One region of the Stenotrophomonas sp. YJH_SMC_138 genome, then DNA from elsewhere that is predicted to be linked to it. Evidence: predicted binding sites of a transcription regulator. Region 1 holds the regulator's gene; each other region holds the start of a gene.
What was found. Region 1 encodes FliA, which starts transcription of late flagellar genes. Its sites were predicted from a motif close to TAAAGTTTNNCNNNCNNNGGCCGATAA; they were not measured.
Positions count from the first base shown of each region.

Region 1 (10,474 bases):
CCCATCGTGGCCGCGGCCTGATGCTGGGGCTGATCTCGCGCAAGCTGCCGATCGCCCCGGTCGACCCGCTGGAGGAAGGCGGCGTGATCGCGCTGGTCGGCCCGACCGGCGCCGGCAAGACCACCACCATCGCCAAGCTGGCCTCGCGCTTCGCCGAGAAGCACGCCCCGCGTGACGTCGCCCTGGTCACCACCGACACCACCCGCATCGGCGCCCGTGAACAGCTGTATGGCTACGGCCGCCAGCTCGGCATCGCCGTGCACGAGGCCAACAGCGGCACCGACCTGGACCAGCTGCTGGAACGCTTGAAGGACTACAAGCTGGTGCTGATCGATACCGCCGGCCTGGGCCCGCGCGACCGTGCCCTGGCCGCCCAGCTGCAGTGGCTGCGCGCCGCGCGCCAGGTGCGCACCCTGCTGGTGCTGCCGGCCAACACCAGCTTCGGCGACATGGACGAGGTGGTGCGCCGCTTCGGTGCGGCCAACCTGCAGGGCCTGGTGCTGAGCAAGCTGGACGAGACCGGCCGCTTCGGCAACGCCCTGTCGGTGGCCGTGGACCACGCCCTGCCGATCACCTGGGTGACCGATGGCCAGGACGTCCCGGAGGACCTGCACCGGGCCAGTGCAGCCAATCTTGTACTTCGCCTTGAAGATTTGCGCCGAGCGGCCGATATGCCCTGCAACCCGGAGTTGAACCATGCCGTCGCGTGAGTACGCCAAGCTGACCAAGACCTTCCCGCTGTCGGCCACTCGCAGCGAGCCGCTCGGCCCTGTGCGCACCATCGCGGTGACCGGCGGCAAGGGCGGCGTGGGCAAGACGAATGTGTCCGCCAACCTGGCGGTGGCGCTGGCCGGCATGGGCAAGCGCACGCTGCTGCTGGACGCCGACCTCGGCCTGGCCAACATCGACGTGATCCTGGGCTTGAACCCCACCTTTACGCTGGCCGACCTGGTGGCCGGCCGCTGCTCGCTGGACGACGTCATCGTCGAAGGCCCGAACGGCGTGCTGGTGGTCCCGGCCGCTTCCGGCCGCCGGCACATGGCCGAGCTTGCCCCGGCCGAGCATGTCGGCCTGGTCAACGTGTTCTCCGAACTGGAACGCGAGCTGGACATCATGGTGGTCGATACCGCCGCCGGCATCACCGACGGCGTGCTGACCTTCTGCCAGGCCGCGCAGGACACCGTGGTGGTGGTCTGTGACGAACCGGCCTCGATCACCGACGCCTACGCACTGATCAAGGTGCTGTCGCGCGAGCGCGGCGTGGACCGCGTCCAGGTGGTGGCCAACATGGTGCGCGACCCGAACGAGGGCCGCGTGCTGTACGAGAAGCTGACCCGCGTCTGCGAGAAGTTCCTCGCCGATGTCTCGCTGAACTACCTGGGCTGCGTGCCGCAGGATGACTGGCTGCGCCTGTCGGTGCAGCGCCAGCAGCCGGTGGTGAAGGCCTATCCGTCCAGCCCGTCGGCGCTGGCGATCACCGAGATCGCACGCCGCACCGCGCGCTGGCAGGCACCGACCGAACCGCGCGGTGGCGTCGAGTTCTTCCTCGAACGCATCCTCAAGCAGCGTGGGGTGGCCGCATGAAAGGCGCAGCCCACCAGTACAGGGAAGTCCAGCGCTCGGCGGCCAACGAGGTCATCGCCCAGCATTCGGACCTGGTGCGACGCATCGCCCACCACCTGGCCGCGCGCCTGCCGGCCAGCGTCGAAGTCGATGATCTGATCCAGGCCGGCATGATGGGCCTGATCGAAGCCTCGCGCAGCTACGACGCCGACCAGGGCGCCTCGTTCGAGACCTATGCCTCGATCCGCATCCGCGGCTCGATGATCGACGAGATCCGCCGTGGCGACTGGGTGCCGCGCTCGGTGCACCGCCGTGCACGCGACGCCGCCGCCACCATCCGCCGCCTGGAACAGAGCACGGGCCGTGCCGCCAGCGCCACCGAAGTGGCCGCCGCGATGGAGATGCCGCTGCCCGAGTACCTGAGGCTGATGGAAGACGCCGCACGTGGACAGGTGCTGAGCCTGGAGTCGCGCATCGAAGACCAGGGCGAACTGGATACCGTCGCCCAGGGCGGCCCGACCCCGCAGCAGGTGCTGGAGCGCGGCGAGTTCGGTCGCGAGCTGGGCAAGGCCATCGGCCACCTGCCCGAGCGCGAACAGCTGGTGCTCTCGCTCTACTACGAGCAGGAGCTGAACCTGAAGGAGATCGGCGCGGTGCTCGGCGTGAGCGAGTCGCGGGTCTGCCAGATCCATGGCCAGGCCGTGCTGCGCCTGCGCGGCCGCCTGAAGATTTTCGAGGCCGTCGACGCCGGCCTGGAAGAATGAACATCCCCGAGGCGACTGCCCCCGGCCGCCCGGAATGAACAACAAAGGAACTCTGCTTTGAACAAGAACATGCGCATCCTCATCGTCGACGATTTCTCGACCATGCGTCGAATCGTCAAGAACCTGCTGGGCGATCTGGGCTTCACCAACACCGCCGAAGCCGAGGACGGGCATGCCGCGCTGTCGCTGCTTCAGAGCCAGCCCTTCGATTTCGTCGTCACCGACTGGAACATGCCGGTGATGACCGGCATCGAACTGCTCAAGGCGATCCGTGCCGACGCCAAGCTGATGACCCTGCCGGTGCTGATGGTCACCGCCGAAGCCAAGCGCGAGCAGATCATCGAAGCGGCCCAGAACGGCGTGAACGGCTACATCATCAAGCCCTTCACCGCGCAGACGCTGGAAGAGAAGCTGGGCAAGATCTTCGAACGCCTGGCGGCCAGCGCCTGATGGATACCACGGTCGACAAGAACGCCCTCGCCCTGCGCCTGCAGGAAGCCCTGGATGCCCTGGAGTCCGGTGACGAAGCCGCCTGGCGGCAACGCATCGACGGACTGGTCGCGCTGCGCACGCAGCCGATGATGAGCGGCCTCTCGCGGCTGGCCCGCGAGCTGGGGCAGGCCCTGGGCGAACTGCCGACCGTGCCCAGCGAGGCCGGCGAACTGGACGATGCGTGCGCACGCCTGGACCACGTGGTGGCGATGACCGAACAGGCTACCCACCGCACCCTGGACCTGGCCGAGGAATGCCGCAGCCTGACCGAGCAGCTGCGCGCCGAAGGCCTGCAGCCAGGCCAGGACGTGCAGCTCGAGCGCATCCGCCACAACCTGACCGAGATCGCCCTGACCCAGAGCTACCAGGACCTGACCGGGCAGATCATCCGTCGCGTGGTCGGCATCGTCCGCCGCGTGCATGAAGGCTTCGGCGCGCTCGGCCTGCCGCCGGAACAGCATCGCACCGACCCGGAACTGGCCGGGCCGGCACTGAAGGGACTGGACCGCCACGCGGTCTCGCAGAACGACGCCGACGACCTGTTGTCGGATCTGGGGCTGTAAGCATGAGCGCGGTATCCGACGACATCACTGCCGATTTCATCATCGAGGCACAGGAAATCCTGGATCGCCTCGGCGAACAGCTGGTGTCGCTGGAGCAGGCACCGCAGGACACCGAACAGCTCAACGCGGTGTTCCGGGGCTACCACACGCTCAAGGGCGGCGCGGGTTTCCTCGGTGTCACCGCCATGGTCGAGCTGTGCCACGCCGCTGAAGAAGCGCTGGGCGCTGCACGTGCCGGCCAGGCCGTGCTGCAGGCCCATCACTTCGACGCCGCCCAGCAATCGCTGGACTACCTGCAGTCGATGCTCGATGCCGTGTCTTCCGGCACCGAGCCGGGCTATGCACCGCCGGACCTGATCGCCCAGTTCGACGTGCATGGAGGTGCAGCAGCGCCTGCCGCCGCTGCCGCCGCACCGGCGGCCGGTGCCGGCGACCTGATCACCGACGACGAGTTCGAGGCGCTGCTCGACCAGCTGCACGGTGGCAACGCACCGACTGCGGTGGCGCCGGCAAAGAAGGCCGACGACGGCCTGATCAGCGAAGATGAGTTCGAAGCCCTGCTCGACCAGCTGCACGGTGGCGCCGCACCCGGCGCCAGGCCCGCGGCTGCGGTGGCGCCGGCACCGATCGCCGCCCCGCGCCCGGCCACCGCACCGGCACCGGTGGCCAAGCCGGCCGCCAAGCCGCTGGCCGAAGCCGAACACACCGTGCGCGTGGACACCAAGCGCCTGGATGCGATCGTCAACCTGATCGGCGAACTGGTGCTGTCGCGCAACCGGCTCAAGACCCTGCGTGCGCGCCTGCGCGACGAGGAGCTGGACCGCGCCGTGTCCACCCTGGACATCGCCACCGCGCGCCTGCAGTCGGCGGTGATGCGCACCCGCATGCAGCCGGTGGGCAAGGTATTCTCGCGCTTCCCCAAGGTCGCCCGCGACGTCGCCCGCTCGCTGAAGAAGGAAGTGGACCTGGAGCTGATCGGCGCCGAGACCGAGCTCGACCGCAACCTGGTCGAAGCGCTGGCCGACCCGCTGGTGCACCTGGTCCGCAACGCCATCGACCATGGCGTGGAAATGCCCGACCTGCGCGAAGCGCAGGGCAAGCCGCGGATGGGCCATGTGCGGTTGTCGGCGCAGCAGGAAGGTGACTACGTCAGCATCGAGGTGCAGGACGATGGCGCCGGCATCGATCCGGAAAAGCTGCGCGCGAAAGCACGCGAGAAGGGCCTGATCGATCCGGAAGCCGCCGCCCGCCTGAGCAGCGAGGAGTGCCTGCACCTGGTGTTCCTGCCCGGCTTCTCGACCAAGCAGCAGGTCACGGATATTTCCGGGCGCGGCGTCGGCATGGACGTGGTGCAGTCGCGCATCCGCGAACTCAGCGGGCAGATCCAGATCCAGTCGGAGCTGGGCCGCGGCAGCCGCTTCCTGATCCGCGTGCCGCTGACCCTGGCGATCCTGCCGACCCTGCTGGTGCAGGCCGGCGAGGACGTCTATGCGCTGCCGCTGGCGCGCGTGATGGAGGTACTGCACGCGCCGCCCACCTCGCTGGGCTGGTTCGATGGCCGTGGCGTGCTCGACCGCCGTTCGCACACGCTGCCACTGGTCGATCTGCGGCAGTGGCTGGATGTGACGCCGGCCGCATCGACCCTGCTGACCATCGTGGTGCTGCAGGCCGGCGAAGCGCGCTTCGGCCTGGTCGTGGACCAAGTCCGTGGGCGCGAGGAAGTGGTCATCAAACCACTGCCGAAGGCCCTGCGCGGCCTGCGCGGTTACGCCGGTGCAACCTTGATCGGCGATGGTCGCATGGCGCTGATCCTGGATGTGGATGGCCTGCGCAGCCCGCACGACTGACCCGCTTGCTGAACCCGTAAAACCGTGAAGTCGCACCAGTAGCCCGTACCGGTGTCTCAAGTCCCATTCATACAAGCCGATACCGGATCCATGGATAGACTCAGCCTCATTGGACTCTTTCTCGCCCTGGCCTCGCTGGTCGGTGGCAGCATCCTCAAGGGCGCCGGCCTGGCGTCGTTGTGGTCGCCTGCGGCGTTCGTGATCGTCATCGTCGGCACCGTTGCCGCGATCCTGCTGCACACCTCGCCGGCGGTGTTCAAGCATGCGTTCAAGATCGTGCGCTGGGTCGTGCGCCCGCCGCACAGCGATCGCCGCGAACTGATCCAGCAGATCGTCGAGTGGAGCAACATCGCCCGCCGCCAGGGCCTGCTCGGCCTGGAATCGCAGGTGGAAGCGCAGCAGGACCCGTTCCTGCGCAAGGGCCTGCAGCTGCTGGTGGACGGTGTCGAGCCCGAATCGATGCGGCACATGCTGGAAATCGAACTGGGCAGCCAGGAACACCAGGACCAGGCCGGCGCCAAGGTGTTCGAAGCGATGGGCATCTACGCACCGACGCTCGGCATCATCGGCGCCGTGCTGGGCCTGATCGCGGTGATGAAGAACCTGGCCGACCCGAGCAAGCTCGGCCACGGCATCGCTGCGGCGTTCACCGCCACGATCTACGGCATCGCCTCGGCCAACCTGCTGTTCCTGCCGATCGCCGCCAAGCTCAAGAGCGTGATCTCGCACAACACGCGCGACCGCGAAATGGTCATCGAAGGCCTGATCTCGATCGCCCAGGGCGAGAACCCGCGCAACATCGAAACCAACCTCTCCGGCTTCCTGCACTGACATGGCCCGCCGCAAGCACCACGAAGAGCACGCCAACCACGAAGCATGGGCGATCCCCTATGCCGACCTGATGACGCTGCTGCTCGCCTTCTTCGTGGTCATGTACGCGATCTCGTCGGTGAACGAGGGCAAGTACCGGATCATGGCCGACGCGCTCACCGATGCCTTCGGTGGCGCGCCGCGCACGATCAATCCGGTGCAGGTGGGCAACAAGCAGGTGCAGGGTGGCGGCTGGGACAGCCCGTCGGTGATCAAGTCCGGCACCAAGATCGGACCGTCCGCGCCGGCGCCCTCGCACGACCCGACGCTGCTGCCGTCGATGGCCTCGCAGATGCGCATGCCGGTGTCGGTGCACAACCAGGAGCAGATCGCCCGTGCCGAGCGCCAGCTCAACACGATTGCCGACCGGCTCACCGCCGCCCTGGCGCCGCTGATCGACCGCGGCATGATCAGCGTGCGCCGCACGGAACTGTGGATCGAGGTCGAGATCAACAGCGACATCCTGTTCCCCACCGGCTCGGCCGCACTGGACGTACATGCACGGCAGACCCTGGCCAGCCTGGCCGAGGTGCTGCGCGACGTGCCCAACAGCGTGCGCGTGGAAGGCCACACCGACAACGTGCCGATCGCCACCGCCACCTTCCCGTCGAACTGGGAGCTGTCGGCCGGACGCGCCGCCAGCGTGGTGCATCTGTTCGCCGACCAGGGCGTGCAGCCGTCGCGGCTGGCGATGGTCGGCTATGGCCAGTTCCGCCCGCGCGAAGAGAACGACAGCGCACAGGGCCGCAACCGCAACCGCCGGGTGATGGTCATCATCCTGGCCGACACCTCGCATTCGGTGGACCCGCTCGGCCAGCGCCTGAACGCAGCCACCGGCGCCACCGGCAGCACCGTCACCGAACAGGCCGCCGCAACGCCGGCCAGCGCCCCCACCTCCCCCATCGCACCGGTGACGTTGCCACCGGTGCCGGCTGGCAGCCGCGTCGGCGCCGCCGTTCCCCCCGCAATGAAGGAGTAATCCGATGCGCATCTGGGCAGTCGCCAACCAGAAGGGCGGAGTCGGCAAGACCACCACCACCCTCGCCCTCGGCCGCGGCCTGGCCGCGCTCGGCCATCGCGTGCTGCTGATCGACCTCGATCCGCATGCTTCGCTCAGCCGCGCCTTCGGCGTGCCGGTGGACCCGCCGCCGGCCGGCGTGCTGGAGCTGTTCGGCGCACCGCCAGCGGACCTGTCCGGCCTGTGCCATGCCAGCAACATCCAGGGCCTGGACTACGTCTGCGCGCAGTCCGCGCTGGCCACGCTGGAACGCCGTAGCGCCAACCAACCCGGCCTCGGCCTGGCCCTGCAGAACGCGCTGGCGCGCCACCAGGGCCAGCACGACTACATCCTGCTGGACTGCGCACCGACGCTCGGCCTGCTGATGATCAACGCACTGGCTGCCGCCGATCGCCTGATCATTCCGACCCAGGCCGAGCCGCTGGCGCTGCACGGCCTGGATGGCATGGTCCGCACCGGCGAGATGGTCGAGCGTTCGCGCCGCCGGCCGCTGCCGATCTCGATCCTGCCAACCCTGTTCGACCGCCGCACCCGCGCCGGCAACGAGTCGCTGCGCACCATGCAGGACCGCCATGGCAGCCGCGTCTGGGAAGACGCGATTCCGATCGACACCCGCATCAGCAACGCCGCCGGGCTGACCCTGCCGAGCGTCGGCGAAGACTACCCGGGGCGTGGCCTGGCTGCCTACCGGCGCGCCTTGAACTGGATCCTCGGCGAGGATGCCCGCGCCCTGGAGCAGGCCGCATGAACAGCACCGGCATCCTCGACGACTACCTGGACGAACTGCTGGGCGAGGCGATCGCCCCGGCCGCCGCTCCCCTCCCCGCGCCGATCAGCACCGCCCCGGCCACGGCCACCGAAGCCGCCGCCGAACGCGAACCCACCTGGGATGACCTGCCGGCCGAGGTGATCTACGAAACCGAAACCGAGAGCGTTGCCGCTGCCCCTGCCGTGGACAATGCCGCACTGGAAGCCGCTTTCGATGCCGCGTCCGCGCCCGTCAGCGTGATCGATGCCGAACGCGAACCCACGTGGGACGACCTGCCCGCTGAAGTGGTCTACGAAACGGATGCCGTCGTCGCGGCCCCGGCCGAGGATGAGGCTGCACTGGAGGCCGCCTTCGAGGCCGCCGCCGCGCCGGCCAGCGCCTCGTCCACCGAACGCGAGCCGACCTGGGATGACCTGCCCGACGAGGTCATCCACGAAACCGCGCCGGCACCCGCTGCGGCCGCTGCGAACACCGGCCCGGAACCCACCTGGGACGATCTGCCGGACGAAGTGATCTACGAGACCGACCCGGCGGACAGCCATCGTCTCGCCCACACCGACAGCCCCGGCCTGCAGGCCGCCTTCGAGGCGGCCGCTGGTGGCGAAGACGTGCCTGCGCCGCCGCCCGCCGTGGTCGCAGCGCCGGTGCCCCCCCCGGCGACACGCCCTGCACCGGCCCCGGCCGCACGCGCCGGCACGCCGCCGCCGCGCGTCGCCGTCGATGCACCCGCAGGCAACCGCCCCGGCACCTGGCAGGAGCTGCAGGCGCAGGCCCACCAACCGGCCCGCAGCCCGCATCCGCAGAACCGTCGTGCCGGTGAACGCACCTCGCGCTGGCTGCGCCTGCGCTGTGGCACCCAGGCCTATGCGCTGGAACTGCTGAAGGTCCAGGAGGTCGTGCTGCCGGTGCCGCTGCTGCCGTTGCGCGGCACCGCTGCCGCCATGCTGGGCATCATGAACCTGCGCGGCCAGGTGGTCCCGGTGATGGACCTGGGCCTGCACCTGGGCGCGGCTGCCGCCGAGGACGACGCCCAGACCCGCATCGTGGTGCTGGAAGAAGACGGCGAGACCATCGGCCTGCGCGTGTCGGCAGTGGAAGATGTCGCCAACCTCACCGATTCACAGATCGAACCTCCCGATACCGCACGCATCTGCCAGATCTCCAACGACCTGTTCCGTGGCGTGGCCCGCGTCAGCCAGCGCCCGATGATCCTGCTGGACGCCACACGGCTGTTGAGCTGACCCCCAAAAAGGGGACGGAGGGGATTAAGTCGCAAGTGGCTCGGCGCTTGGCGCCGGAGCGGTGCCTGTCGGGGACGCAAGGAGTTGATCCGTTGGATCAACACCTTACATCCCCACTGCGCGGTCGCCGTTGCCGAGGGGGCTGCGGCAGAGCCAGGTCGCTTGCGACTTAATCCCCTCCGTCCCCTTTTCAACAGCGACCGCATCGACGCACCGCGTCGATTCTTCTAAAGAACCCCACCGGGGTGCCGTTATGGATCACGGAACCGTTTGTCCGGAGCAACGATGAGCACTGTCGAACTGGGTGGGGATCTCGGCATCGAGAGCACTACCGAGCTCAAGAACCGCCTTGCCCCCCTGGTGGAGCAGGCAGGCGAGCTGACCCTGGATGCCAGCCAGGTCGCCCGCATCCACACGGCCGCCGTGCAGGTGCTGTGTGCGTTCGTGCAGGCCCGCCGCGAGGCAGGCCTGGGCACCGGCTTCCACGGTTGCACTGCAACCTTCCGTGACGCCGCGCGCCTGCTGGGCGTCACCCAGGCCCTCGGCCTGGACGTAACCCATGACAACCTGAAATCTGTGGAGAACGCTGCATGAGCGCACGTATCTTGGTGGTGGACGATTCGGCGTCGATGCGCCAGATGGTGTCCTTCGCCCTCACCTCGGCCGGTTTTGCCGTCGAAGAAGCTGAAGACGGCGCGGTCGCGCTCGGTCGCGCCAAGGGCCAGCGCTTCAATGCGGTGGTTACCGACGTCAACATGCCGAACATGGATGGCATCGCGCTGATCCGCGAACTGCGCCAGCTGCCGGACTACAAGTTCACCCCGCTGCTGATGCTGACCACCGAATCTGCCGCCGACAAGAAGTCCGAAGGCAAGGCCGCTGGCGCCACGGGTTGGCTGGTCAAGCCGTTCAATCCCGAACAGCTGGTCGCCACCGTGCAGAAAGTGCTGGGCTGATCGCCCGGCACCGCTCCCCCTCTTCGCTTCCGGACCACCACTGCCATGAGCATGGACCTGCAACGCTTCCACGCCACCTTCTTCGAGGAGAGCCGCGAAGGCCTCGACGCGATGGAGGCTGGCCTGCTGGCCCTGGAATCGGGGCAGCAGGACGCGGAGATCATCAATTCGGTGTTCCGCGCTGCCCATTCGATCAAGGGCGGCGCCGGCACCTTCGGCTTCGACGCGATCGCCGGCCTGACCCACGTGCTGGAAACGCTGCTCGATGAGCTGCGCGCCGGCAAGCGGGCACTGGAAGGCCACGCCGTCGACGCCATGCTGTCTTCGGTGGACGTGCTGCGCGCCCTGCTGCGCGAAGCCGAACATGGCCAGGCTGCCGATCCGGCTGCCG
Region 1 is NZ_JCAFTB010000014.1:26,785-37,258, forward strand. It holds gene flhF (flagellar biosynthesis GTPase FlhF) at 1-710, shown strand, start outside; gene AC5P7I_RS20650 (MinD/ParA family ATP-binding protein) at 697-1,584, shown strand; gene AC5P7I_RS20655 (RNA polymerase sigma factor FliA) at 1,581-2,327, shown strand; gene cheY (chemotaxis response regulator CheY) at 2,385-2,777, shown strand; gene AC5P7I_RS20665 (protein phosphatase CheZ) at 2,777-3,382, shown strand; gene AC5P7I_RS20670 (chemotaxis protein CheA) at 3,385-5,229, shown strand; gene AC5P7I_RS20675 (flagellar motor protein) at 5,320-6,060, shown strand; gene motD (flagellar motor protein MotD) at 6,062-7,078, shown strand; gene AC5P7I_RS20685 (ParA family protein) at 7,083-7,865, shown strand; gene AC5P7I_RS20690 (chemotaxis protein CheW) at 7,862-9,127, shown strand; gene AC5P7I_RS20695 (STAS domain-containing protein) at 9,413-9,721, shown strand; gene AC5P7I_RS20700 (response regulator) at 9,718-10,083, shown strand; gene AC5P7I_RS20705 (chemotaxis protein CheA) at 10,129-10,474, shown strand, end outside.

Region 2 (10,474 bases), on a different contig from region 1:
CGCGTGGAGCGCACCGGCCAGGCTGCCTCGCTGATGTACATCGATCTGGACCGCTTCAAGCCGGTCAACGACACCTGGGGCCATCTGGCCGGCGATGCCGTGCTGTGGGCGGTGGCCAGCGTGCTGCGCCATGGCGTGCGCGATTCGGACGTGGTGGCGCGGTTGGGCGGTGACGAATTCGCGGTCATCCTGTCCGGTTGTACGCCGCGGCGTGCGGCCCGCATCGGGGGCGAGCTGCTGCACACCCTGGCCGCGCTGTCCATTCCGTGGGACCAGGACCGGCTGCGGATCGGTGCCAGCATCGGTATCGCGCCGCTGGCCGGCGGCATGAGCGTGGACCAGGCGGTGGCTGCGGCCGATGCCCAGTGCTACCGGGCCAAGGCGATGGGGCGCAACAACGTGCAGGTGCAGGGCGAGTTGTCCCAGCTTCCGGGTGACGATCCCGACGCCGCGGAGGACTGATCTCAGCCTGTGAGAGGACGCGCGCGAATACTGCGCGCACTCCACTCACGCAGGTAACCTCCATGAATGCCTGGAACCCGGTTGCGGTACGCAAGTTCATTCCGGCCCTGATCGGCTGGTGCCTGGCGCTGGCCGCCTGTCTACGCGCCGAACAGCTGCGCGGCGACCTGCACGCACGGGCGTTGTTGCCCGTGTTGCAGCAAGGTGCGGTCGCGCTGCTGGTCCTGAGCCTGTCCTGCACGGTTGCGGCCTGCCTGTTGCTGTGGCGGCATGGCCGCAGCGATCATGTGCATCCCGCTGCAGGCACTACACCCGCACGGCATCCATCAGCAGGAACCGGCACGGCGCACACTGGAAGGCATTGATCTGTGGCACCAGGCGCTGGAAGTGTTCGCTGGCACAGTGCAGGTCGAGCGCGGCGCGGTCGGGCCACAGCTCGATGAAGATGAAGTGGCCCGGATCCTTCTGGTCGACGAACAGTTCATAGCCGAGGCAGAGCGGCTCGCGCAGCGTGCACGCGACCAGCTCCCGGTACAGGGGAAGCACGGTGTCCACCGCATCGGGATGGATGAAATCCTCGGCGATCACTTTCAGCATGTCGGCACCTGCGAATCGGGCCTTGCAGGATAGCGCCGGCGCATGGCCGGCACCTGTTCCCGTCAACGCAATACCGTGTCCGCACTGACCAGCCGCACGTCATGCATCTGATTGAGGTAGGCCTCGTAGTAGCCCTTGTGCGAGGCACCCACGATGGCCAGCATGCGTCTGCCAGGATGCTGGCTCAGCACGTCGCGGATGTTGGCGACCATGCGCAGGTTGCGGGTTTCCCAGTAACCGACGTACATCCGGCCGAACGCCTTGGAGGACGGCTCGACGAGCGTCGCGCCGAAGTCGCTCTGGTAGGCGGCCATCGCCGCCGCCGGGCTGTTGTAGTCCCGATACAGCGCCATGACGCCGCCGGGCTTGTCCAGATCGGCCACGAGGCGTTCATCGGCCTCCCGCCGCGCGCGCGAGTGCGTATTGTTCCAGGCACCGGTGATGGCCGCGCTGGCCGCCGCTTCATCCTCGGCGGGCGTGGGCGAATCGGCCGTGTGGTCGTCCACGGCCCACAGGCGTTCCTGCCCGAGGCGGGCGGCGACCTCGGCGGCGATCAGGTGGGTTTCATTGCGGCGAACCAGGCCTTTTTCGAGGATCTCGACCAGGGCAGGTGTCAGTCCATCACCGCCTTTGCGCTCGGACGCAGGCAGGCGCAGCCACTGCACCTGCGCCGAGCCGCGTTCACCCGCTGCCAGGAACAATGCTGCGAGCCGACGACGCTGGGCGGGCGTCGGCTCGTCCGGCCAGGTCGCAAGCAGGTGCTCGGCCTGGGTGTTCGCCGTAGGCACGTCCAGTCCGGTCGCAGCCTGCGCAGCGGTGGTGTCGAAGCAGTAGGTGGCCACGCTCTCCGCATAGCGTGCCGGGTAGCGACGCATGAAATCGCACTGCAGGCCTGACAGGTCTTCGGTGGCGATCAGCTCGGGCTTCCAGGCGACCAGTCGCTGCAGCAACGGTTCAAGCAAGGCGGGCTGGAAGGACTTGGGCAGGCCGGACAAGTGGGGGGTGCCCAGTACCAGCACTTCGTTCGGGCGCCCGGCAGGCGGGCCCTTCAGCTGGTCGGGATGGAAGCTGGGGCGGTAGGTGGCGTCGGCAGCGAAGGCGCCGCTGCTGCACAGGCCCAGGATGAGGAAACTGGCCAGGCGTGGGAACATGCGATCTCCGTGTCAGTGAGCGTCCTGCGGTTCGCTGCATGCTGGCCAGTTTCATCTGCCATCGGATCTCCCGTTGGTCATGCAAACCTTTTCCGCTTGAACTGCATCCGCGTGCCGGGCAAGGCTATGCCCAGTGACGGCGACAACGCGCGACATATGCCCTGACGACACCCGGTGCCGAGCAGAACCTGCCCAGCCGGCACCTGGCGAAACCGCTCGGCGGTGCCCCTGTCGCGCGTGAGCAGAATGTGAAGTGCATCGCGATTGTCTACCGCATCCCTGCAGCAGCATCTGAAGATGCGACGGACGTCGCGGAATCCGGCTAAAGCCACCGATCGCATCGCCGATATTCCCTCTGGATCCCGCTCAAGTCGCCCGCTGCAGGACCCCAGGCTGCCCCGACGGGCGGCCCGCGCTGTGTGTTCCGCCGCTCCCTATGCCGATCGCACCCGCACCAGACGTTCTTGCCAGCCGCTCGAGGGGTGCCTGCCGGTACCTGTAGTCCCAAGCAACTGAAGTTGCCGCCGGGCATCCCGCCCGTCGGGTCGCAACCGCTTACCGGACACCGAGGATCAGACAATGCTCATTCCAGGCTTTACGGCGGGCGCGCAGGCGCCGGCCGAGCTGCATACCCGTTGGTCGCCGTGGCGCGCCCTGCTGGGCGCGCTGGCACCGCAGCACCGCAGCGGCGTCGAGGCGGCGGCCGATGGCCGTGCCGAGCTGGAGGCGCAGGTCGCGGCGCTGCACCGGGTCCAGGCGGTCATCGAGTTCGCCCTCGATGGCACCATCCTGCAGGCCAACGAGAACTTCCTGCAGGCGATGGGTTACCGGCTGGAAGAGATCCAGGGCAAGCATCATTCCCTGTTCGTCGACCCCGAGCAGGCGCGCAGCGCCGGATACCGTGACTTCTGGGCGCGGCTGGGTCGTGGCGAATATGACGCGGGCCAGTACCGGCGTTTTGGCAAGAACCAGCGCGAGATCTGGATCCAGGCCTCGTACAACCCGGTGCTGGACCGGCAGGGGCGTCCGTACAAGGTGGTCAAGTTCGCCACTGACATCACTGCGCAGAAGCTGCAGGCGGCCGACTCGGCCGGCCAGCTGGCGGCGATCGACAAGTCGCAGGCGGTGATCGAGTTCAGCATGGATGGCCGCATCCTGTCGGCCAACGACAACTTCCTGGCTGCCACCGGTTACAGCCTGGATGATGTGCGTGGCCAGCACCACTCGCTGTTCGTCGAACCTGAGTATCGCAGCAGTGCCGAGTATCGGCAGTTCTGGGAAAAGCTCGGCCGTGGCGAATATGATGCCGGCCAGTACCGGCGCCTCGGCAAGGGCGGACGCGAGGTCTGGATCCAGGCGTCCTACAACCCGATCCTGGACCTCAACGGGAAGCCGTTCAAGGTGGTCAAGTACGCCACCGACATCACCGCGCAGGTGCATGAGAACCAGGCCATGCAGCGTGCCGTGGCGCAGACCCGTGAAGTGGTGGCGGCCGCCAAGGAGGGCGACCTGACCCGGCGCGTGGCCACCGCCGACAAGAACGGGCCGATCGCCGAGCTGTGCGAAGGGGTGAATTCGCTGGTCGAGGCGATGGCCGCGATCATCGGCCAGATCAAGTTCGCCGCTGACACCATCGCCGTCGGTGCCACCGAGATCGCGCAGGGCAACAGCGATCTGTCGCAGCGCACCGAGCAGCAGGCAGCGTCGCTGGAGGAGACCGCGGTGTCGATGAAGGGCCTGGCCGAGACCGTGCAGCGCACCGCGACCAACGCACGGCAGGCCAGTCAGCTGGCTGGTGGTGCCGCCGATGTCGCCGCGCGCGGCGGTAACGTAGTGCACGAAGTGGTGGAAACCATGGCGGTGATCAACGCGTCCTCGCGCCGCATCGTCGACATCATCGGCGTGATCGACGGCATCGCCTTCCAGACCAACATCCTTGCCCTGAACGCCGCGGTGGAAGCCGCGCGTGCGGGCGAACACGGGCGTGGCTTCGCCGTGGTCGCCACCGAGATCCGGGAACTGTCGCAGCGCTCGGCCAGTGCCGCCAAGGAGATCAAGCAGCTGATCGATGCGTCGGTGGCCAATGTCGGTGCCGGTACCGCGCAGGTTGAGAGCGCCGGCCGCACCATGGACGAGATCGTGGTCAACGTGCGCCGGGTCAGCGACCTGATGTCCGAGATCAGCACGGCCGCGCAGCAGCAGAGCGACGACATCCAGCAGATGAACCATGCCGTCGATCTGATCGACCAGGGCACCCAGCAGAACGCCGCGCTGGTCGAGGAAGCTTCGGCCGCGGCGCGCAGCATGGAAGAACAGTCGGCGCAGCTGCTGCAGACGGTGGCCAGCTTCCGCGTGCAGGGTGGGGCGGGGCACCTGCATGGTGCGGCGGTGCTGCGCGCGGTCTAGGCGCGGCGGTCGGCGTGTTGTTCCCCGGCCTCGACGGCCGGGGCGGCGTGCACGCAGTTGCGGCCGGCATGCTTGGCCCGGTACAGGGCCTGGTCGGCACGCTCGACCAGGCTGCGCGGGTCACCCTCATCATGCGCGGCCTGCCAGGCCACGCCGATGCTGATGGTCACGTGGGCCTGGGCGGCGGGCAGGGCGGCGGCTTCCACGGCGGCGCGCAGGCGCTCGCCCAGGCCCAGGGCGTGGCCGATGTCGGGCGCGGGCAGGGCGGCGATGAACTCCTCGCCGCCGTAGCGGGCCAGCAGATCATCACCGCGTTGCAGGCAGCCGTCGAGGATCGCGGCGACCGCCTGCAGGCGGCGATCACCTTCCGGATGCCCGTAGGTGTCGTTGAGTCGCTTGAAGTGGTCGATATCGATCATCAGCACCGCCAGCCCCACGCCTTGGCGACGGGCGCGGCCGTGCGCGCTGCCGAGCGCTTCATCGAAGTTGCGCCGGTTGCCGAGCCCGGTCAACGGATCGCGCCGGGCCAGCAGCGCCAGCTCGTCGCGCTCACGCTGGATCTGCACCTGGGTGAGCACGCTGCGCAGGGCATGGCCGAGCATGGCACCGATGAACCCCACGGTGGCCAGGGTCGGCTGCAGGCGTGCCACCAGCAGCGCCACCATCATCAGCAGCAACGGCAGCATCAGCGGCACGCCGGCATCGACGATGCGGCGGAGGTTGCGCGGCACAGCCACCGCCGGTGGGCGGTACGTGCTGCCGGCCAGCACTGCCAGCAGCACGAACAGCCCGCTGATCAGCAGGTCGCCCCAGCCACCATCGGGTACCTGCGGCTGCCAGGTATTGATGTAGAGCGCCATCAGGAAGTAGCCCAGCGCGTAGATCGTCAACGTGCGGAAGAAGTCGCGGCGGTCGGCATTGTCCTCGGCCAGGAAGCGGATCAGCGCGAAGCAGAACACCAGGCTGTTCTGCACGTTGCTCAGGGTGTGCAGGCATTGCGTCCACAATGCGGTGTTGAGGTGTGCCATCGCCCGCGTATGCACGAAGTACAGCAACCACAGCAGCGCGATGACCGTCAGGTCCACCGCACGGATACAGCGGTTGCCGCCGCCTGGGCTGGCGGCCACGTAGGTCAGCGGAATCCGGTAGAACACATACAGGATCAGCGACGAGGCGGTCATCTGCGCAGGGCTGAGGCCGGCCACATTGCGATACAGCAGGGCCAGCAGGGCCAGCGAGAACAGGCCGACGGCAGCGCCCAGCGTTCGCCACTTGCAGGCCGCCTGGCTGTCGCGCGCGCGTCGCACGCAGGCCAGAGCGGCCAGAAGGGGGGCGGTGATCAGCATCAGGTAGGAGCCAACCGGGTCCTGCGGGCCGATCAAGGCAATGACGAGCGCGTGCGTGACCATGAAAAACAGTGCCGCACGCAACGTCATGCATTCCCCCGCCCCCAGATCCGGCTGGGATCACGATAGGCAGAAGTAGGTGAGGCTGGCAAGAAAAGTGTGCGCTAGTGCTATTCGCAACCTTGTCGGCTGTCACATTTTCGTTTCAGCGGGGTGACACGACGGCGTTGACGTGGGCGTACGTCCAGACGTCGCGGGGCTGCCCCCGCACGTGGCGATGGGCGCGCAGTATGTCGGCAAGCGTGGGAGGGGCATGCTGGGGCATCCTCGCCAGTGTCGGCGCTCCGGTCCGGGAAATGCAAAAGGCCAGGTCATGGACCTGGCCTTTGATGCAGTGGTGCCGGTGAAAGGACTCGAACCTTCATGGGGTCACCCCCGGCTGATTTTGAGTCAGCTGCGTATACCATTCCGCCACACCGGCAGGCAGCGTGCGAGTGTAACCGAGGTCGGCAGGAGATGCCTAGTAGGAGAGCCTATCAGGGCGGTTCCTGTCGGCATTGGCCCCTTGGTAGCTATACTCCCGACGTGCAATTGCCTCCAGGAGCGGTAGCTGATGACAGTGTTGCAGGACCTGAGGGTGCTGGTGGTCGAGAACGACGAGATGAGTGCGGCCCTGCTGCAGATGCAGCTGGTGCATGCCGGTGCGACTGTGGTCGGGCTTGCCGCGAGTGTGTCCGAGGCCCTGCGGCTGCTGGAGCAGAGCACTCCTGACGTGGCCCTGCTGGATTACCGGCTGGCCCGCAACGAGACCAGTGAGCCAGTGGCTGCAGCGCTTTCGGCGCGTGGCATTCCGTTCGTGCTGGCCACCGGGATGCTGGCCGAGCAGCTGCCTGCGCCGATGCTGGCCGGCCTGTTGCTGGTCAAGCCGTACCTGTCGGCCGATCTGTCGCGGGCGCTGGCGCGTGCGGTGGGACGCTCCAGCGCCAAGGCCTGAGCCGCTCGCCACGCACCGGCAGGGGGAAGCTGCGGGGGCTGAATCCTCACGTCTGCGATGCGCGGCGGCAATCCCTGATCCAGGAGCCCTGCCCACGCGCGGTTTTTCATTCGCGTCCGGCGCTCAGCCCGCTTCCTCGTACACGTAACGGATTTCCTCGCGGTCATCGAGGATGCGGTACTGGCGCGCCAGATCATCCGGTTCGGGGTTGAGCCAGGCGTCCAGGTGTTCCCTGCGGATCGGCACCACGCCGCGGTCATGCCCGGCAGCGGCGACGTCGCTGGGCGGTGTGTCGGTGATCGTGGCAAACGAAAGCAGGCGGCCTTCCGGTCCTTCCCATTCCGCCCAGAGGCAGGCCAGCAGCAGGTCGCGGGGTGGATCGGGGCGGAATTCGAGCACCACGTCCTGCTCCTTTTCGTCGGCACCGAGGCTGCGGCCGGCGATGGCGTGGCGGGGCACGTGCTCGTAGAACGCCTGCACCACCACCACGCCGTGGCGCAGTCCGAACGCACCCCGCCAGTAACCTTCCAGGCTGTCGCGCCGCGCGTTGTAGGTGCCGGGGTACAGCACGTCGTTGCGCGCCGGCTTGTCCGGCAACCGGCACTGGTAGCGCATCGGCTTGATCACGCGCCGGCCGTTCTCGCTGACCATCACCGGCGCGTAGGTGCCGGGGAAAATGCGGTTGTCGCGCGGCAGCAGCTGCACCCGATGCAGGTCGTCCAGCCGGGCCTGCGCGCGCTCGATGCGGTTACCGGCCACGCGCAGGTCATTGTGCGCTTTCTGCGTGGGCCGGGTGGCCAGCGTGGCGTGGGCAATATCGCGTCGTTCGCGCTGCCGGACCAGTTCAGCCTCCAGCGCCTGCTGCTCCTGCGCATGCCATTGCTGGATCTTCGCCACGATGGCCCGGCCCTGTTCGGTACGCGCACCGGCGAACCCGTCATCCATCGCCTTCGGCGTCTTCGGCCGTTTCTTGCCTGGATCGTGTGCGTACAGTTCGGCGAACTCCTCCAGCGACAGGATGGCGCCGAACTCGCGTACCAGCTTGGCGTAGTCAGCGCGGATCAGGGCGGAATAGCACATGGGACTCTGGGGGCCTGGGTCGCAGCGGCTGCGACGTGGATGCGGCAGGATAGCCCGACCCATCTGGAGATGCCGCATGACTGATTCCATCACCTGCCAGTTCCGCGAAGCCGTGCCCACGGTCGAGGACTACTGCCGGTTGCGCGTGCTTGCAGGCCTCAGTGCCAAGGCCCGGGAAGCGGCCGCCCGCGCGCTGCCCAATACGCTGTTCGGCGTGTGTGCCTACCAGGGCACTGAGCTGGTGGCGATGGGCCGTATCGTCGGCGATGGCGGCTGCCACCTGCAGGTCTGTGATATCGCGGTGCTGCCGCGGTTGCAGGGGCAGGGCCTGGGCAAGGAAGTGATGCGGCGCCTGGATGGCTGGATGCAGGCCAACCTGCCGCCATCGGCGTACGTCAGCCTGCTGGCCGATGGCGAGGCGCATCGGTTGTACGCACAGTTTGGTTTCGCGCCCACGGCGCCGGCATCGATCGGGATGTATCGGCGGTTCTGAGCTGTAATCGGGGTGAAGCCATCCACACCATGCGTGGATAGGGCCTTCCCAGGAATCACAGGCAAAGAAAAACCCCGACCGGAGTCGGGGTTTTCAAGAATTGGCGTCCCCACGGGGATTCGAACCCCGGTCGCCACCGTGAAAGGGTGATGTCCTAGGCCTCTAGACGATGGGGACGCACGAAAACTTCAAGTTGTAGATCCTTCGACGGCCTAATGTCGAAGTGGTGGAGCCAAGCGGGATCGAACCGCTGACCTCCTGCATGCCATGCAGGCGCTCTCCCAGCTGAGCTATGGCCCCATGAAACTCCGGATGATCTGCCGGGAGCAGAGTCCGTTTTGAAACTGGCGTCCCCACGGGGATTCGAACCCCGGTCGCCACCGTGAAAGGGTGATGTCCTAGGCCTCTAGACGATGGGGACGCACGAAAAACTTCAAGTTGTAGAACCTTCGACGGCCTAATGTCGAAAGTGGTGGAGCCAAGCGGGATCGAACCGCTGACCTCCTGCATGCCATGCAGGCGCTCTCCCAGCTGAGCTATGGCCCCGTGTTACCGAGCCGCCTATCATACCTGCGTGTTCACGTTTGTGGAAGTTTTTTTTGAACTTTTTTCGTTCCGGTTCGACCATCGCCACGAGGGCAGGGGAACCGCAACGCCACAACCTGAATGCCGGTAGGCGGTGAACAAAAAAGACCCGGTTATCGGCCGGGTCCTCGTTGTTCGTGATGAGTGGCGTCCCCACGGGGATTCGAACCCCGGTCGCCACCGTGAAAGGGTGATGTCCTAGGCCTCTAGACGATGGGGACGCAATTCTCATCAATGTTCTTTAGCGACCTTTCGACGGCCTAATGCCGAAAGATTGGTGGAGCCAAGCGGGATCGAACCGCTGACCTCCTGCATGCCATGCAGGCGCTCTCCCAGCTGAGCTATGGCCCCACGTCGCTGAGGAGCGAAATAATAGCCTTGCCCCCGGGGGTTGGCAAGCATTTGTTGCACTTTTCTTCACGCGCGTTGCTATGCCGCGTCGTCGGTCAGCGCCGCCAGGATCGGGCACTGATCCAGCGTGCCGTGGCCGGGGCAGGCGTCGACCAGCTGAGAAAGCGCGGTGTGCATGCGCTGCAGTTCGGCCATGCGTTGTGCAATGTCCTGCAGTCGGGCCTGCGCCGTGTCGCGCACACTGCCCATGTCCTGTGAGTGGCGGTCACTGAGCGCCAGCAGTTCGGCGATTTCTTCCAGGCTGAAGCCCAGCGTCTTGGCGCGGCGGATGAAGCGCAGCCGGCGCAGGTCCTGCTCACCGAAGATGCGGTAGCCCCCGGCCGAGCGTGCCGCCGTGGGCAGCAACTGCTGGCGTTCGTAGTAGCGCACCGTATCGATCGGCACGCCGGCCTGGCGTGCCAGTTGACCAATGTTCATGGCGGATTCCTGCGGATGCTGCCGCTCATTGTGAAGCCTTGAGTCTGGTCCAGGGTCAAGGTCCCGTCGCTGACGGCGCATTCAGCGCACTTTGCAACTTTCTTCATAGCCCCACCGTCGTGGCAGTTCCTACCCTGCGCCTGAACCGGCCGCTGGACGGCCTGCAACGAACCGAGGAGATGGTCTGTGGAAGGATTCAGGAACGAAGGATTCGTCGAGGTCGCGGTGGTCGAATACCCGGGAGGCGACCCGTCGGCCGCCTCCGTGCTGACCGAGATGGCACATGTCGCCAACCGGCTTGCCCAGCAGCAGCGCCGTCCGTTCAAGCGTGTCCTGGTGACCCGCTGGATCGTGCCGGCCAGCCAGACCGGCGTGCATCGCATTGCCGGCGCGGAGATGCTCGAGGCGGACATCCCCGCCGTGATCGCCGTGCCTGGCCAGATCAGCCAGGGCGTCTGCCTGCGCGCCGATGAGGTGCTGCTGGATTGGCTGCGCGCGCATTACGACGGTGGCAGTCTGCTGGCTGCCGCCA
Region 2 is NZ_JCAFTB010000007.1:162,586-173,059, reverse strand. It holds gene AC5P7I_RS15720 (PAS domain S-box protein) at 1-462, shown strand, start outside; gene AC5P7I_RS15715 (hypothetical protein) at 603-749, opposite strand; gene AC5P7I_RS15710 (putative quinol monooxygenase) at 769-1,059, opposite strand; gene AC5P7I_RS15705 (DUF5694 domain-containing protein) at 1,122-2,210, opposite strand; gene AC5P7I_RS15700 (methyl-accepting chemotaxis protein) at 2,790-4,616, shown strand; gene AC5P7I_RS15695 (GGDEF domain-containing protein) at 4,613-6,052, opposite strand; tRNA gene AC5P7I_RS15690 (tRNA-Leu) at 6,358-6,443, opposite strand; gene AC5P7I_RS15685 (response regulator) at 6,576-6,956, shown strand; gene AC5P7I_RS15680 (SOS response-associated peptidase family protein) at 7,080-8,036, opposite strand; gene AC5P7I_RS15675 (GNAT family N-acetyltransferase) at 8,113-8,529, shown strand; tRNA gene AC5P7I_RS15670 (tRNA-Glu) at 8,631-8,706, opposite strand; tRNA gene AC5P7I_RS15665 (tRNA-Ala) at 8,754-8,829, opposite strand; tRNA gene AC5P7I_RS15660 (tRNA-Glu) at 8,875-8,950, opposite strand; tRNA gene AC5P7I_RS15655 (tRNA-Ala) at 9,000-9,075, opposite strand; tRNA gene AC5P7I_RS15650 (tRNA-Glu) at 9,260-9,335, opposite strand; tRNA gene AC5P7I_RS15645 (tRNA-Ala) at 9,390-9,465, opposite strand; gene AC5P7I_RS15640 (heavy metal-responsive transcriptional regulator) at 9,544-9,942, opposite strand; gene AC5P7I_RS15635 (GlxA family transcriptional regulator) at 10,129-10,474, shown strand, end outside.
Region 2: AC5P7I_RS15700 (methyl-accepting chemotaxis protein) is a predicted target of FliA. The motif match lies at 2,534-2,560, and genes of this name have one in related genera.

Region 3 (10,474 bases), on a different contig from region 1:
ATTATGCCGCTGGCGTGGGGCAATCAGTACAGCGGCGGTTGCTCGGCCGCTTCGCGCCGCAGCTGCGCGGCGCGGACCAGTACCGGTGGCGGGATGTTCTCTTCGGGAATGTCCAGCAGGCCCAGGCGATGCAGGAAGGCGCCCGGACCACGCGAGGAGGTCAGCGCCACCACCGGAATGGCCAACACCATGCCGATCACCACCGGCGCCATCCACGCCGCCAGCGACGGCGACACGGCCCAGGCCAGCACGCCCATGAAGGCGCCGAACACACCCAGGCCACCGTAGCCGCGGATCAGTGCCAGCCACGAGATGCCGCCGTCGTCACGCTGCTGCGCATCCCAGCCGGAATCGCGGCCGGACAACACTTCGGCCACGCCCCGCGACTGCACGTACATCACCACCGGCGCCATCAGCGCGGCCAGCACGGTTTCCACCAGCATCGACACGAAGGCACGGATCGCACCGCCGCAGCCACGGCGGTCGACCGGGTCCAGCAGCATCGCCAGGTAACCGAGCACCTTGGGCAGCAGCAGTACCGCCATGGTGGCGGCGAACAGGCGCACCACCTGCTCTTCGTCCTGTGCGCGCCAGTACACGCTGGGCGACAGGTGCAGCAGGGCATTGAAGTCGATGCCCTCCTGGAACAGCGGGATGGCGATGCCGATCAGCATCAGCATTGCCCACATCGGTGCGGTGAAATAGTGGCCGATGCCGATCAGCATGTGCGTGCGGCTGATCCAGTGCAGGCCGCGGCTGCCCACGACCTTGCCGTGCTGCAGGTTGCCCTGGCACCAGCGGCGGTCGCGTACCAGCAGATCGGTCAGCGTCGGCGGGCCCTCTTCATAGCTGCCACCGAGGTAGGGCACCATGTGCGCGGCCCAGCCGCCACGACGCATCAACGCTGCTTCGACGAAGTCATGGCTGAGCACGTGGCCGCCGAACGGCTTGCGCCCCGGCAGCGCCGGCAGGCCGGCGTGGTCGGCGAAGGCGCGGGTACGGATGATGGCGTTGTGGCCCCAGTAGTTGCTCTCGGCGCCATGCCACCAGGCCACGCCACGGGCGATCACCGGCCCGTACACGCGGCCACCGAACTGCTGCATGCGTGCGAACAGGGTGCGGCCGCCGATCACCGACGGCAGGGTCTGGATCAGGCCGACGTCGGCGTTGTGCTCCATGCCGGCCACCAGGCGCACGATGCTGTCGCCAGTCATCAGGCTGTCGGCGTCGAGGATCAGCATCTGCGGGTAGGCACCGCCGAAGCGACGGACCCAGTCGGCGATGTTGCCGGCCTTGCGCCCGCTGTTGTCACCACGGCGGCGGTAGAACAGGCGGATCTGCCCGTCCGGCACCCGCTCGCGCAGCTCGCCGAACACCCGCTCCTCGGCAGCGGCGATGTCCTCGCGACGGGTATCGCTGAGCACGAAGAAATCGAATCGGCCGAGCTGGCCGGTGGCCGCCACCGACTCGTAGATCGCCTGCAGGCCCGCCAGCAGGCGGCGCGGGTCTTCGTTGTAGGTCGGCATCAGCAGCGCGGTGCGGCTGTGCACGGTCGGCAGCGGCTTGTCCGGGTCGATGCCGAGGCGATAGCCACGGTCGAACACGGCGGTCAGGAAGCCGGCCAGGGCGCTGGCGAAAGACAGCGCGATCCAGGCAAACAGGCCAACGAACAGCACCAGCAGGCAGGCTTCGAGCACGCTGATGCCATTGGCCGACAGCACCCGCCACATCATCCGCGTGGCCGCGGCGGTCATGCCGAGCGTGCCACCGAAGATGTACAGCCGGCGCAGGCCGATCAGGCGCGGCGACGTGCGATGCCGCCGGACCTTCAGTGCACCTTCGCGCAGGGTCTGTTCGGGCATCTGCAACGGAGATTCAGCGGGCAGCAGCGCCCAGCCGGCGTCGAGCCGGGGCGCTTCTGCTTCCGCATGGATGGTCTGCACCCCCATCGCCGCCTACTCCGCGCCGTCGGCACGGCCGGCCATCCCGGCCGGGCTGCATGCACCAAGGTTCCCGGCGCGCTTTCCCGGCGCCCGCACTTGTCCAGACTGTGTCGGCTTCAGGCCGCACAGTCGATGTCTGTCACTACCGGAACCCACACGATCTCCAACGGGGCGGAATCGAAAATGCGGCCCAGTCTAGGGCGCTGAATGTAAGCCGGGTGCGAAGGCCTACGCCGGGATTTATCCCCATTCAGCAAATAGCAGGCGATCACGTCGGGGGATGGCCAGATGTCATTGCATCGCCCCGGGTACTAGATCGTATCAAACGCGAACGGTTATCATTTCATTAACCAGGCAGGTCACCGTCTTCCGCACGGCCGCGACCCACCCAGCTGCGCCGGTCCACACCGCGCGCACCGACGACCCACGGAAGGGTGGCTGCCTGCTGTCTGCCTGCGCCTGCTGCTTCCACCGGGTCACCCCACCTCCCATGGAAGCCGCCATGTCCCCATCGTCCCGTTCCCGTTCCGCGCGCCTGCCGCGCACCCGCCTGGCCCCTGCCCTGACCTCCGCCTGCCTGCTGGCCCTGCCAGGCCTGGCCGCTGCAGAGGCCGGCACCGATGCCTCCACCAAGGATCTGGATACCGTGGTGGTCACCGCCTCGGGCAGCCAGCAATGGATCAAGGATGCCCCGGCCAGCATCAGCGTGATCAGCCGTGAGGACATCGAGCGCCAGCCGGTTCCCGACCTGGCCACCCTGCTCAGCCGCGTGCCGGGCGTGACCGGCGGCCTCAGCGCCGTCGGCGAACAGTCCAAGATCAAGCTGCGCGGCATGCCGTCCAACTACACGCTGGTGCTGGTGGACGGCAAGCGCATGGGCAGCTCGGCCGCGACCAACTACCGCCCCGACCTCGGCCGCCAGGACCTGAACTGGATCTCGCCCGACCAGATCGAACGCATCGAAGTGGTGCGTGGGCCGATGTCCTCGCTGTACGGCTCCGACGCCATGGGCGGGGTGATCAACATCATCACCCGGCGCATCGGCGACGAATGGAACGGCAGCGCCACCCACAGCTACACCCGTCCCGGTGATGGCAAGCGCGGCGATACCCAGCAGATCGGCGCGACCTTCTCCGGCCCGCTGGGCGAACGCTTCGGCCTGCGCATCGGTGCCAACAGCATGCGCCGTGATTCGGACCAGTCCAACCACGGTGTCTACGGCAATGCCTACGCCGGCGAGAAGGACCGCACTGTCGATGCGCTGCTGCAGTGGAAGCTGAGCGACGCACAGGAACTGTCGCTGGAAGCCGGCCATGGCGTGCAGCAGGCCTTCATCGATGCGTCGCTGGAAAAGCAGGACGAAGGCGCCTGGGGAGCCAGTGAGCTCAAGCGCAGCTCGCTGGCGCTCAACCACGATGGCACGTGGAGCTTCGGCACCTCCAGGCTCAGCGCGTACTGGACCGAATACAAGAACGACATCGGCGCCACCGGCCGCTCAGAGGCCACCGACACGATCATCGAAGGCAGCCTGACCACGCCGTTCACTCTGGGCGTTGAACACCAGTTTGCCGTGGGTGGGCAGTGGAAGCGCCAGGAACTGACCAACACCGATACCATCGGCCGCGCGCCGATCGACTACGCCGGCAACGCCGTCAGCGGCTCCAGCCTGGAAGTGGATACCTGGGCGCTGTTTGTCGAAGACGAACTGAAGCTGCACCGCACCCTGGCCCTGACCGTGGGCGCGCGCCTGGACCACCATGAGAAGTTCGGCGGCCACGTCAGCCCGCGTGCGTACCTGGTCTGGCATCCGGCCGAACAGTGGACCATCCGCGGTGGCGTCTCCAAGGGGTTCCGTGCGCCCAGCCTGACCGAGAATTCGGCCACCGCTGCCACCCAGTCCGGCGGCCGTGGCTGCACCTCGCTGATCCCGCTGGGGTATACCCGCGGCGGGTGCTACATGGCCGGCAACCCGGACCTGGATCCGGAAACCAGCACCAACCGCGAGATCGGCATCAGCTTCGACAATGACCTGATCGATGTTGGCGTGACCTACTTCCACACCGACTTCCGGAACAAGATCGAATACGCACCGCTGGGCCGCTTCAACGGCATCTGGTGGACGCGCATGAGCAACGTGCAGCGCGCGCGCACCAGCGGCATGGAAGGCAACTTCAACGTCCGCTTCGGTGAGCAGTGGCGCTGGCGCACCTCGGCGACCTGGATGAAGGAAGCCAGGAACCTGACCACCGGCCGCAACCTGATCGATACGCCGGAATTCTCCGGCTACTCGTCGCTGGACTGGTCGCCGAATACGGTGTTCTCCGGCAGCCTGTCGGCGCAGTACACCGGCAAGCAGACCGGCACCGCCACGACCTTCCTCAAGGCCTACACCCTGTATGACCTGACCGTGGCATGGAACGTCAACGAGGTGCTGACCCTGCGCGGTGGCGTCAGCAACCTGGCCGACAAGAAGCTGTATGCGGAAGGCTCCACCGACTACTTCGTCGCCGGGCGCAGCTACTTCCTCAGCATGACCGCGCGCTTCTGACCGGCGGCACGCGCCGTGATCGCGCTGGCGACATGCCAGCGCGATCGACGGTATTGCGGGTTACTCGCTTTCCAGCGCGGCCGGTGCCGCGTCCCGCGTGGCGGCCGTGCGCGCACGGTCCATCGCCACCGCCAGTTGCTGGCGTGCGAGCAGTTGTTGTGCCTGCACCACTTCAGGTGTCGGCAGGAGCACCGGTCCCGGTGCGTTTTCCGGTGTAGCAGGTGTGGTCATGCAACCTCCATGGACATCCCGCCGCCGCACGGGTCCAACCGGGGCGGCAGCGGAACTGCGCACCCTATCCTAAAAACAAGGCGGGCGGGTGACGGTGCGGCACCCGGCCGCAGCCTGTGGAACACGGCACGCGTCACATTTTTGACGGCAGCCCTTGGATCCTGAATAGGACTTGCCTTATCATGAAAACGTTTTCTCACAGGGATGTTTCCCCCAAATGAATACCACTGACCTGTCCCAGTTCAGCCCGAAGTGGCAGTTCCGCTTCAACTTCTTCCGCCAGCATGGCGCGCCCAAGAATCCCGGTTTCAAGCAGGCCTGGAAGGCGCTGTCGTTCGGTGACCGCCTGAAGATCAACCTGAACTTCTTCGCGTTGTTCTTCGGTGCGATCTACCTGTTGATCCTGGGCATGTGGCGCAAGGCGCTGGTGGTCATCGGCATCAACATCGCGCTGGCCATCGTCAGCATGTTCCTTCCCGACGTCGTCGGGCGCATGCTGTTCATCGCGATGAATCTGCTGGTCGCCTCCAGCACCAACTACAGCTACTACCTGGAGAAGGTGGAAGGTCGCGCCAGCTGGAACCCGTTTGAAGGAATGTTCTAAGCCATCAGACCGGCGCAGGGATGCGCGGCAAGGACGCAACCGACGCCCGGCCCCCGCCGGGCGTCTTCATTTGCGCGATCAGGCCGCGCGGCGTGCCACGGCCGCCGGCTCGGCCTGCAGGCGGAAGCGCGACACCGCCACCGCCAGCTGCTCGGCCTGCTCCTCCATCGCGCGCGCGGCGGCACTGGCTTCCTCCACCAGCGCGGCGTTCTGCTGGGTGGTTTCGTCCATCTGCACCACAGTCTGGTTGACCTGCTCGATGCCGGCCGATTGTTCGCGCGACGCGGCCGAGATCTCGGCCATGATCTCGTTGACCCGACCGACCTGACCGACGATGTCCTGCATGGTGCGCCCCGCGCCGTGCACCAGCTGCGCACCGGCACCGACCTGGGCCACCGAGGCGTCGATCAGCTCCTTGATCTCCTTCGCAGCACCCGCCGAACGCTGCGCCAACGCGCGCACTTCACTGGCAACCACGGCGAAGCCACGGCCCTGCTCACCGGCGCGCGCCGCTTCCACTGCTGCGTTCAACGCCAGGATGTTGGTCTGGAACGCAATCCCATCGATCACCGAGATGATCTCGGCGATGCGCTGCGAAGACGCCTCGATCTGCTCCATGGTGTGCACCACCTGGCTGACCACCTGGCCGCCTTCGCTGGCCACGCCCGCCGCGGAACCGGCCAGCGCGTTGGCCTGCAGCGCGTGGTCGGCGTTCTGGCGCACGGTGGAGGTCAGTTCTTCCATCGACGCGGCGGTTTCTTCCAGGTTGGCAGCCTGCTGTTCGGTACGGCGCGACAGGTCGCTGTTGCCGGCAGCGATCTCACCGGCGGCCAGGCGGATGCTGGCTGCCGACTGCTGGATCTGGCCGACGATCTGGGTCAGGTGCTGCACGGTGCTGTTGGCATCGTCGCGCATCACCGCAAATACCCCATGGAAGTCACCCTGCATGCGGGTACTGAGGTCACCGGCGGCGATCGCGCGCAGCAGCGTCGACAGTGCGGCCAGGTTGTGGTCGCTGACTTCCATCATGGTGTTGAGGGTCTCCACCATGCGGCGGAAATCGTGGTCGAAGCGCAGTGCATCACCGCGCACGGCGAAGTCACCGGCGGCGGCCGCAGCGGCAAGCTGCTGGATCTGCTCGTTGATCGCGGCCAGGTTGCGCTTGGTGGTCGCCATCGCAGCGGTGAACACCGCCTTCTCGCCCGGCAGCGCCTCCATGTCCACGCTGAGGTCGCCGACGGCATAGCGCTGCATCACTTCAACCAGGCGCTGGGTGACCGCGTTGCTGGAGGCCACCAGCTGGTTGCTGTCGGCCACCATGCGGCCGTACTCGCCCGGGAACGCCGCGGCATCCATGCGGTAGCTGAGTTCACCGGCATCGTGGCGGCGCGCCATTTCGGCCTGCGCAGCCATCACCGCCTGCAGCTGGCCGCGCATGCCCTGCATCGCGTCCAGCAGGCGCCCCACTTCGTCGTTGCTGCGCGCTGGCAGGGTGCTGTCCAGCTTGCCAGCGGCGACGTCACCGGCCACGCGCACCGCTTCGGCCAGCGGGCGGATCGCCAGGCGGCGCAGCAGTACGTAGACACCGGCGCTGAGGGTCAGCGCGGCGATCACGCCGACCAGCAGGGTCAGCCACAGCAGCTGGCGCGCTTCGGCCACGATCACCGCATGCGGCATCACCACGCCCAGCGCGAAGCGCTGCGGGGCATCGCCCACGCGCAGCGGCACATACACGCGCACGTTGCCGGCCGCATCGGGGCTGAAGGCCTCGAAGGGGCGGTCGGCGGCGATCTCGGCCAGCATGCTGCGGGTCAGTGCGTCGTTGCGAGGCTTGCCGATTTCGGCGGCATTGGCCGAGGCCAGCACCACGCCCTTCGGCGACAGCAGTTCGACGCGGCCGGCCCCCATCGGCTGCAGCGTGGCCAGGTGCTTCTGCAACGCTGCCAGCGAGAAGTCGACGGTGAACACACCGAGGAACCTGTCGTTCTCGATGATCGGCGTGCTCAGCGTACTCATCAGCACCTGCTGCCCGGCGATGTCATAGGCATACGGTTCGCTCACTTTCGGCAGCTTGTCGCGGCTGGGCACCATGTACCAGTCACCGGAACCGCTGGCGGTCTCGGTGTAATCGGTCATCACCGACTGCTGCGGCTTGCCCTCCTGCCAGGCCCAGTAGCTCATGTAGCGGCCGGTGGCATCGTGCGCCTCGGTGTTGACGAACTCGGCATCCTTGCCGTCGAAGGCATCGGGCTCCCACATGGTGCTCTTGCCCAGCCATTCGGGATGGGCGCGCAGCTGCTCGCCCAGCACCGCCGCCAGGCTGGCGCGGTCGGGCACGTCACCACGGGCGCGCTGGGCCAGCACGCCTTCAACCATGGCATCGTTGCTGGCAAAGGCGGTGCCCAGATCGGCCGCCACCTGGCGCGCCTCAGCGGTCGCCTCGCTGGTCATGGTCTGGCGCGAGGCGCTGATCAGGCTGGCGCTGGCCTGTCGGTAGATCAGGAACGCGGTCACGCCGAAGCACAGCAGCGCGATCGCGGCGGTGCCCAGCATCAGCTTGTGGGCGATGCTGCCCGGGCGGCGGGCAGCGGCGGAACGGGAAGAAGGCATGGGAGGGTCCGCAAGGCAGTTCAGGACGACCGGCACCACGAAGGCACCGCGCAGGCGCGCGATCCGTCGCGCAGGCCACCGGCCGCCGGGCGGGCCCGGCGCTGGAAGCGCACCGGGTTAGCGGCCGCCCGCCAACGAGGTTGAGGCGACCGGCCTGCACATTCCTGAATCTGCTCAGGGTCGGGTCAGCCACCCGTCCGTCGCGATGGCCTCACTCGGCCACGCGGTCCTTGATCCACTGCGCGCGCGGCAGTACCTCGATGCTGCCGACGGCATACTGCTGCAGCACGTCATCCGGCCCGAAGCACGGTTGCCAGCCCAGCTCACTGCGCAGGCGGGCACTGTCGTAGACACGGTCGATGCTCAATGGCAGCGGCCAGCCACGGCGTTCGAACTCGGCCAGCAGCTGCGGCGCGCGACGGGCCAGCACGCTGCGCGGGTGGGTGGCCAGTTCCAGGCAGTCCTCGCGCCGGAACGGCGTCGGTGCGCAGGCGAGATAGCGGGCGAATCGGGCGCCTTCGTCGAGCAGCAGTGCAGCGTGTGCGCTGGCCACATCGCGGGCGTCGATGCCGCGATGCAGGCGGAACATCGCCATGCGCTCGGGCGGTTCCGGGAAGCACCGGCCCATGCGCAGCACGCGAACGCTGAAGCCCGGCGTGGCGGCAGCTTCAGCCAGGGTCTCGGCCTGCAACTTGGTGCGGTGGTAGATCGTGCGCGGCAGCGGCTCGGTGTCTTCATCGATCCAACGGCAGCCACCGGCTACCACGGCATGGCCGTACAGCGCGGTGGTGCTGGTCAGCACGAAACGCCGTGCGCCGGCTTCGCGTGCGGCCTGCAGCAGGTGCGCGGTTGCCTCCACGTTGATCTGCTGGAATACCGCGTCCGGCACCAGGCCGACATGCGGAGCATGCAGGGCCGCGGTATGGATGACCGCGTCCACGCCCTGCACCGCACGCGTGACCGCCTGGCGATCGGTGACATCGGCAATGATGCGCGTGGTGGCGAACGGGCTGCGGTCCAGCCCCACCACTTCGTGGGCGGCCGCCAACGCACCGAAGATCGCGCGCCCGATGCGCCCGGAACTGCCGGTCAACAGAATCTTCATTGAGTCCATTCACTCGAAGCGCCCGGGAACTACCGGGATGCTTCGATTCTAGGCATGCATTCGCGCATCTGCGATAGGACAGCCATGCAATCGTGCGTTCATCTTGACGACTTCGCAGGCGCCAGCAGTTGCCGCGCGATGAACAGCGGATCGTCGCCGCCGGCCACATCAGGCCTCACGCCGGTGCCTTCCCAGTTGCCGCCGGTGCGCAGATTGATCGGTTGCCGGTCGGGAATGCTGATCTGATAGCCATCGGGCAGCAACACAGGATCACCAAACATATGCGCGGCACCGCCACTGCGCGTGCCGACAATGCGCGCGCGGCCCAGGGCCTGCAGCGAATAGGCGACGAACTCGGCCGCCGAACCGGTACGCCGGTCGATCAGCACCACCAGCGGCTTCAGGTACACGGGCAGGCTGGCAGGCGGCAGCGGTACCGGCGTGCGCCGGCCACGCTGGTCCAGCTGCTGCACCGCGCCGATCTTCGCGTCCAGCAGCGTGCGCACCAGCTGGTCGGCACTTGCATCGTCGCCTCCCCCGTTCTGGCGCAGATCCAGCACCAGGCCATCGGTGTCGGCCAGCAGCGTGAAGGCCGCAGCGAACTTCGGCCGCGCCAGATCCAGCGGGTAAAAAGTACTCAACCGCAGGTAGCCAATGTTGCCTTCCAGCACCCGCACCTCGCGCACACCGGCACCATTGCTGCGGGCATCGGCACGCCAGGCCATCAACCAGTCGTCCTGGCCGGCAGCTGCATCCACGCGCTCAACGTGGAAGTGGCCATCGAACATGTCCAGGTCCTGGTTCAGGCGTGCGCTGAACGCAGCAGGATCCGAACAGCTGTCCGCATAGCGCTGCTGCGCCGACCAGCTGCGCAGGGCATCGGCGATGCGGGCGGCCTCCGCCTCGTCCAGGTACTGCGCCTGCACGGCGCTGGCGGCCGCCTGCAGCACCGCATCCTGCGCCGGGCAGGCCGTCGCCAGCAGCGCGCCGAGCATCCAGGAGACCGCCATCATCCACCCCGCATTGAGGATATATAAGCGCTTATATATCATCCCACTCATGGATCTCCAACACGCCACGCTGGGTACCCTGCTGCGCGCACTGCTGGACCAGCTGGACCCGGCCGTCGAGCAGGCCTACCGGCACCTGCAACTGGACTACCGGCCGCGCTACACGCCGGTGCTGCGCACGCTGATGGCGCAGGGCCCCTGCCGGATCAAGGACCTCGCGCTGGCCTGCGGGCTCAGCCATTCGGCGCTCAGCCAGACCGTGGCGGCGATGGTGCGCGATGGTTGGCTGCACACTGCCAATGGTGACGACGGGCGCGAACGCATCCTGCAGTTGAGCCCGCGCGCGCAGCGCGCGATGCCTGTGCTGCAGGCGCAATGGCAGGCCACCGCAGTGGCGGCACGCAGCCTCGATGCCGATCTGGG
Region 3 is NZ_JCAFTB010000001.1:787,713-798,186, forward strand. It holds gene mdoH (glucans biosynthesis glucosyltransferase MdoH) at 24-1,949, opposite strand; gene AC5P7I_RS03435 (TonB-dependent receptor domain-containing protein) at 2,446-4,491, shown strand; gene AC5P7I_RS03440 (hypothetical protein) at 4,552-4,722, opposite strand; gene AC5P7I_RS03445 (DUF2628 domain-containing protein) at 4,940-5,326, shown strand; gene AC5P7I_RS03450 (methyl-accepting chemotaxis protein) at 5,405-7,936, opposite strand; gene AC5P7I_RS03455 (NAD-dependent epimerase/dehydratase family protein) at 8,148-9,041, opposite strand; gene AC5P7I_RS03460 (S41 family peptidase) at 9,140-10,051, opposite strand; gene AC5P7I_RS03465 (MarR family winged helix-turn-helix transcriptional regulator) at 10,101-10,474, shown strand, end outside.
Region 3: AC5P7I_RS03450 (methyl-accepting chemotaxis protein) is a predicted target of FliA. The motif match lies at 8,054-8,080, and genes of this name have one in related genera.